2 regions of the Caballeronia sp. ATUFL_F1_KS39 genome follow, and region 2 is predicted to be linked to the other one. Evidence: riboswitches for the same ligand, from Rfam matches in the RefSeq annotation. Region 2 holds a riboswitch; the other holds the start of a gene.

The links. A riboswitch is a leader RNA that binds a small molecule or an ion and turns the genes downstream of it on or off. The one in region 2 is predicted to bind thiamine pyrophosphate.
Region 1: linked by a shared signal. The riboswitch ahead of thiC (phosphomethylpyrimidine synthase ThiC) and the one ahead of NCR93_RS12400 (FAD-dependent oxidoreductase) in region 2 are both predicted to bind thiamine pyrophosphate.

What each region holds. Positions count from the first base shown of each region.
Region 1 is NZ_JALQDZ010000005.1:33,705-37,351, forward strand. Features, by position in the region: gene thiC (phosphomethylpyrimidine synthase ThiC) at 1-1,537, opposite strand, end outside; TPP riboswitch at 1,667-1,807, opposite strand; gene NCR93_RS04880 (EamA family transporter) at 2,028-2,969, shown strand; gene NCR93_RS04885 (DUF4397 domain-containing protein) at 3,320-3,647, shown strand, end outside.
Region 2 is NZ_JALQDZ010000022.1:26,218-29,864, forward strand. Features, by position in the region: gene NCR93_RS12390 (thiazole synthase) at 1-460, opposite strand, end outside; gene thiS (sulfur carrier protein ThiS) at 484-681, opposite strand; gene NCR93_RS12400 (FAD-dependent oxidoreductase) at 698-1,840, opposite strand; TPP riboswitch at 2,028-2,152, opposite strand; gene NCR93_RS12405 (ABC transporter ATP-binding protein/permease) at 2,384-3,647, shown strand, end outside.

The DNA.
Region 1 (3,647 bases), on a different contig from region 2:
GCCCCAGGTGTTCCTTGGGCGTGACGTAGCAGAGCATCGCGGTGCCGAACCAGCCGATCATCGCAGCGCCGATGCCCGACGTGATGTGGTCGTAACCCGGCGCGATGTCGGTCGTCAGCGGCCCGAGCGTGTAGAAGGGCGCTTCGTCGCACCATTCCAGTTGCAGGTCCATGTTTTCCTTGATGAGCTGCATCGGAACGTGGCCGGGGCCTTCGATCATCACCTGCACGTCGTGCTTCCACGCGATCTGCGTCAGTTCGCCGAGCGTCTTCAGTTCGCCGAGCTGGGCTTCGTCATTGGCGTCGTAGATCGAGCCGGGGCGCAGGCCGTCGCCGAGGGAGAACGAGACATCGTATTGCTTCATGATTTCGCAGATGTCTTCGAAGTGCTCGTAAATGAAGCTTTCCTTGTGATGCGCGAGGCACCACTTCGCCATGATCGAGCCGCCGCGCGACACGATGCCCGTCATGCGGTTCGCGGTCAGCGGCACGTATTGCAGGCGCACGCCGGCGTGAATGGTGAAGTAATCGACGCCTTGCTCCGCCTGCTCGATGAGCGTGTCGCGGAAGATTTCCCACGTCAGGTCTTCGGCCTTGCCGTTCACCTTTTCGAGCGCCTGATAGATCGGCACCGTGCCGATCGGCACCGGCGAATTGCGGATGATCCACTCGCGCGTTTCGTGGATGTGCTTGCCGGTCGACAGATCCATGACCGTGTCGCCGCCCCAGCGAATCGCCCACGTCATCTTGTCGACTTCCTCGCCGATCGACGACGTGACCGCCGAATTGCCGATGTTCGCGTTGATCTTCACGAGGAAGTTGCGGCCGATAATCATCGGCTCGCTTTCCGGGTGATTGATGTTCGCGGGGATGATCGCGCGGCCGCGCGCCACTTCCTCGCGCACGAATTCAGGCGTGATTTCCTTCGCCGCGTCCTTGCCGAACGCCGCCGCGCCGAAGGCTTGTCCGGCGTGCTGGCGGCCCATCATCTTCGCGAGCTTTTCGCCGTTGGGGCCGCTCGTGCGCAGGCTTTCGAGATACTCCGCGCGACGCTGGTTCTCGCGAATCGCGATGTACTCCATCTCCGGCGTGATGATGCCTTGCCGCGCGTAGTGCATCTGCGAGACGTTCTTGCCGGCGAGCGCGCGGCGCGGATGACGGTGCAAACCCGGAAAGCGCAGTTCGGCCGTTTTCGGATCGGCGGCGCGCTCGCGGCCGAACTCGCTCGACAGGCCGCTCAGTTCCTCGGTGTCGCCGCGCTTTTCGATCCACGCGCCGCGCAGCGCGGGCAGACCGCTGCGAATGTCGATCTGCGCGTCGGGGTCGGTGTACGGGCCCGACGTGTCGTACACGTAGACGGGCGGATTCTTCTCGCCGCCGAAGCCGTCGGGCGTGTCGGATTGCGTGATCTCGCGCATCGGCACGCGGATGTCGGGCGTCGAACCTTCGACATAGACCTTGCGCGAGTTCGGCAGCGGCGCGATGGCGGCGGCATCGACGACGGCGTTTTCCGAGAGGAACTTCGGGTTGGCATTCATGTGCTTGATCTCCTAAGGGACGATTTTTTTCAGCACGAGCGATGTCGTAGCTCGTGGTGACTCAGGAGCTAAACAGGGAGGAACGAGATGGAAAGGTACGGGTTCGGTTGAAGTGGCGTGGACTGCGGCCTATGGAACCCGAACGCTTCCCTGCGCTGGCATTATCCAGATCAGGTTCAAAGGGTATTTCTCACCCACGCCACACGAAGCGCTTCGCCGATGAAACCGCACGAAACCGCGATGTGCAACGCAGGACCCCCGCGTTAGCAGCCGACACGTTACACCGCGGCGTGGCGTCTTGGCAACCATCCCGAAAATGAGCCGATGGATGCGAGCGCTTACTGCATAATGTCGGGCGCCGCGGATTTCCGGGTTTTCCCGAAGGTCGCGCGGTCCTTCCTCGCGCCATTCCCCTTTGCTTTACGCCATGTCGTTCTGTCTGGTTTTGCCCGTTTTTCTCCGGCGCGCAGCCGTCGCCGCGGAGTGATGCATGTCCGCTCTGCCTCCGCCGCGCCTGCCGTTCAGCTTCCCTGACCGTTTTCCGTTTCGCGCGCCGCGCTCTTTCAAGGGGCAGGTCGCGCTTGCGCTGACGGTCGTCTATCTCGTTTGGGGATCGACGTATCTCGGCATCCATCTCGCGCTCGAATCTTTTCCGCCGTTGATGCTCGGCGGGCTGCGCAATCTGTTCGCGGGCATCGGGCTATTCTTGATCGCGGTGCATCGCAAGTCGGTGTGGCCCAGCGCGCGGGAAGTGCGCAACGCGGCGATCGTCGGCACGTTGCTGGAAGGTCTGTCGAGCGGGATGATGGCTTACGGCATGCGGACCGTGGGGACCGGCACGGCCGCCGTGATGGTCGCGACGGTGCCGCTTTTCGCGACGATCTTCACCGCGCTCAGCGGACGCGGCGTCGCGAAAGGCGAGTGGTTCGCGGTGGCGCTGGGTCTGCTCGGGATCGTGCTGCTGAATCACGGCGATCCCTCGCCGAGTTCGACGGTCGGCACGCTGGCGATTCTGTGCGCAGCGATCTTCTGGGCGGGCGGCGCGCATCTGGCGACGCGCCTGCCGCAGCCTTCCGATCTGCTGATGTCGACGGCGCTGCAGATCGGTTTGGGCGGATTGATCGCGACGGCGATCGCGTTCGCATCGGGCGAGCGGTTGACGAGCGTCGGCGTCGGCGCGGGGTTCTCGTTTTTGTATCTCGTTGTGATCGGTTCGATGGCCGCTTATGTCGCGTATAACTTTCTGATCCGCAATACGAGCACGATCGTCGCGACGAGTTGTCTTTATGTGAATCCGGTGGTGGCGGTTGGTTTGGGCGCGCTGCTGCTCGGGGAAATCGTCACGCAATGGACCTTGATTGCGACCGTTGTGATTCTGCTTTCCGTTGGGCTGTCGTTCTGGTTTGATCAGCGGCGGCGGGGGCTTCTCTGAACGCACCATCCTTGTAAAAACCGCTTCTCGTCACGCGGCGACGCTGCATTGATCGATGCAGCACCGCGCGGGGTCTTCGCGCATCCCGAGCAATTCCTCTAACGAATCCGAAACCCTTTCCGGACGGGCCTCAGCGGCCGATACACGCCATCGTCGCACCGTCTCGGGGCATGCTCATTGCTCAACGCATGCGCCACTTCGACGGCAAATCTGATCGATCGAAATGGCAAGAGGGAAACCCGAATCGGGCCCGGCGAGCGAGCGCGCAAAGTCCTGCGGATGCCTAATCGTCCGGACCCGGATGACGATGTGGCCGATCAAATCAAATCAAAACAAAGGAAGGTGAAACCATGAAGCTCATCCGCACCGCTGCCGCGCTTGCCGCCGTCGCCGCTTTGCTCTCCGCTTGCGGCGGAAGCTCCGATGACGTCAGCAAGGAAATCGGCGTCACTCAGCCGCAAGTCCATTTCATCCACGCGATCCCGAGCGGCCCGAACGTCGACTTCTACGACAACAGCAAGATCCTGCAGCCGAATCTCGCCTATAAGGCGGTGACGAACTTCGCGAACATCGACACGGGCCAGCACAACTTTTCCTACGCCGCCGTCAACACGACGACGCAACTCGCGACCGACACGACCATCTCGAACGCGGCGAAAGGGCACGAATACACGGTGA
Region 2 (3,647 bases):
GCGCTTCGCAGCCGGCATCGAGCAGACGCCGGCCGATGACGAGATCTTCCGTGCAGTAAGGCAGCACCTTGAAGCCATCGCGGATCAGCTTGGCCGCCGCTTCGACGAGGCCGATCGGATCGGGCTGCAGCGTGTAGTCGTCGCCGATCAATTCCAGTTTGATCCACGGCGTCTCGAACACCTCGCGCGCCATGTGCGCGGTCGTGAGCACCTCGTCGACGCTCTGGCAGCCCGCCGTGTTCGGCAAAAGCGCGACGCCGTGGCGCTTGAGCACATCGAAGAAGCCGGCTTCCCCGGTCTCCGACTGACGGCGCAGCGCGACCGTGACCATGCCCGGCCGAGCGGCGTCGATGGAGTCGGAAAGCGATTGCAGCGACGGATAACGCGACGTGCCGAGCAGCACGCGGCTCGGAAACGTCTCGCCGTAGAGCGTGAGGACGTCGGCGGTGGAAATGGTCATGGTTCGATCCTTCGGTTCGGAGTTCAGCCGCCCGCGACGGGCGACACGACGTCGAGCTTGTCGCCGGCGGCGAGCGTTTTCGTGGCGTGTTCGCCGCGCGCGACGAACTGGCCGTTCAGCGCGACCGCGAACGGCGGTTTCGCGCCGAACGCGGCGAGCGCGTCGGTGACGGTGGTGGCGTCGGGCAAATCGAAGACGCGCTGATTGATGTGGATGTTCATGGTTGTTTCCTGATGACTAGAGCGCTGGCGCAACCGCGAACTCGCCGTGCAGCAGTTCGGGCCAGCGCGCGGCGCTGCGGAAATCGGAGAAGGCCTCGGCATCGGCGATATCGCCGGAAGCGAGCGCGTCGGCGAGACGGCACGCGGCATCCGCGACTTCGGGCGCGATCATGAAGCCGTGCCGGTACAAGCCGTTCACGCGCAAGGTCCGCGCCCCGTCCCAGACGATCGCCGGCCGGTGATCCGGCAAGGTCGGCCGGCAATGCGAGTTCAGTTCGAGGATGCGCGCCTCGCCGAAACCCGGATGCACCGCGAACGCGGCGCTCAGCAGCTCGAGCGCCGAACGTACGCTCACGGGCGACATGTCCTCGCCCTCGACTTCCGTCGCGCCGATCACGTAGAGATCGTTCTCCTTCGGCGCGATGTAGAGCGGATAGCGCGGATGCAAGAGCCGCACCGGCCGCGTCAGCCCGATGCCCGGCGCGTGCACGCGCGCGACTTCGCCGCGAATGCCGCGCAGCGCGGGCCACGCGGGCTTGCCGCCGAGGCCGCGGCAATCGATGATCCAGCGCGCGTCGGGCATCGCATCGACGGCGGTGTTCCAGTGCGTACGCACGCCGCGCGCGGCAAGTCCGGCGGCGAGCGCGCCAAGCGCCTGACGGTTGTCCAGTTGGCCTTCGTTCGGCAGCAGCCAGCCCTGCGCGAAGCGCGTTCCGAGCGCCGGTTCGGCTTGCGCGACTTGCGCGCCCGCGAGCTTGACGAAGCCGCCGTCGAGCAGATCGGCGGGCGAATTGGCCTTGAGACGGCGTTCGAAGAGCGGCGCTTCGGCGCGATCCGCGCCGTGCCAGACGACGAGCGTGCCGTTGCGCTGAAAGAAAACCGGCTCGGGCAATTGCGCGATGAGTTCAGGCCAGCGTTCGAGCGATGCCGCCCCCAGCCCGACGACGAGCGGCTCCGCGCTCGCCGCTTCCGCGAGCGGCGCGAGCATGGCGGCGGCGACCCACGCGGCCGACTGCGTGCCGGCGGCGTCGCCGCGTTCGTAAAGCGCGACGTCGTGGCCCGCGCCCGCGAGTTGCCAGGCGGCGAGCCGTCCGACGAGCCCGCCGCCGACGACGGCGAAATCCGGCCGGCGCGCGGCGCCCTGATCGATTCTGTTCATCAATTCGATGTCTCCATACGCGTAACGCTGCGCTGCACGATGGAGACGAAAGACGCGATCCCGATCGTGCTGGCGCGGCGCCACATCACGAGGACGAAATCAGCGGGAGAGACCGGCTCGGCAGCGCATGAAGCGCGCCGGGCGCGAAGAAAGGACTGGAAGAGACTGGAGGAATGGCGCGAGGCTCGCGCGGTCTCCGGAAACTTCCCTCGCCGGTATTACCCGGATCGGGTGCAAAGGGTCTCTCTCAGCCTCGCCGCGCTGCCGACCGTTCCGGCCGCCGATGCACGCGAAGCACCCCTGTTTCGTCGAGGGTCATTAAAACATGAAAGGCGAAGGCGCTGCAAACCGGGATTCCCCGCCTTTTATCGTGCGCGGCGGCACTCTGGCACAATGCCGCGAACATGGTTCGCAGGACGATCGCCCGAAATTAAGTGAGCGTTAAGCGAACCCCGGAACAATCTGCGGAGCCGGAAAACGCCGCGCGCGGCCCGGCCGCGGACGTAACAATCGGGCGCCACGAGGCGCATCAGCAGGAAGCTCATGACCAACACGCATACCGATAGCACGCAGCAGAAGGCCGACGAAGTCTCGGCGTGGAGCCTCATCAAGCCCTACTGGGTGTCGGAGGAGCGCGGCTTCGCGTGGGGCCTTCTCGTCGCGATCATCGCGATCAACATGACCGTTGTGTGGATCAACGTCCGGCTCAACAGCTGGAACGCCGACTTCTACAACGCGCTGCAGAACAAGAACGTCAAGGACTTTCCGCATCTGCTGCTGATCTTCACGGGCCTCGCGTTCGCGTACATCCTGCTCGCGGTGTACGGTCGATATCTGCGGCAGATGCTCGCGTTTCGCTGGCGTCAATGGCTCACCAACCGCTTTCTGGAACAATGGCTCGGTGACAAGGCGTTCTACCGCATCGAGCGCGACCGCCTCGCCGACAACCCCGACCAGCGTATTTCCGACGACCTGCAATCCTTCGCCACCACCACGCTTTCGCTCTCGCTCGATCTGCTTTCGACGCTCGTCACGCTCGTCACTTTCATCACGATTCTCTGGACCATCGCGGGCGCGCTGACCTTCTCGCTCGGCGGCACGCCGATCACGATTCCGGGCTATATGGTCTGGGCCGCCGCGCTCTACGCGATTCTCGGCTCGCTGATCATCCAGAAGGTCGGGCATCCGCTCGTGTCGATCAACTATCAGCAGCAGAAGGTCGAGGCCGATTTCCGTTTCGGCCTGATCCGCGTGCGCGAGAACGCCGAACAGATTGCGTTTTATGACGGCATCGCGACCGAAACGGCGAACGCAAAGACCATCTTCCAGCGCATTCGCGACAACTGGTGGATGATCATGAAGTACACGAAGCGCATGACCTTCGTGCTGTCGTTCTACGGGCAGATCGCGATCATTTTCCCGATCATGGTCGCCGCGCCGCGCTACTTCGCGGGCGCGTTTTCGTTTGGCGTGCTGATGCAGATTTCATCGGCGTTCGGCACGGTCAGCGATTCGTTTTCGTGGTTCATCAACAGTTATTCGACGTTGGTCGAATGGCGCGCGACCGTGAATCGTCTGCGCGAATTCAAGCGCGTGATGCGCTCGACGCATATCCGCGAAGAAACGTCGCCGGCGACGGAGCGCGGCGGCATCAACCTGCACTACACGAGCACGCCGTCGCTCACGACGAACGGGCTCATGCTCGCGCTGCCCAACGGCACGCCGCTTTCGCGCGTGGCGAACGTGTCGATCGAGCCGGGTTCGCGCTGGCTGGTCGTCGGTCCATCGGGCTCGGGCAAGAGCACGT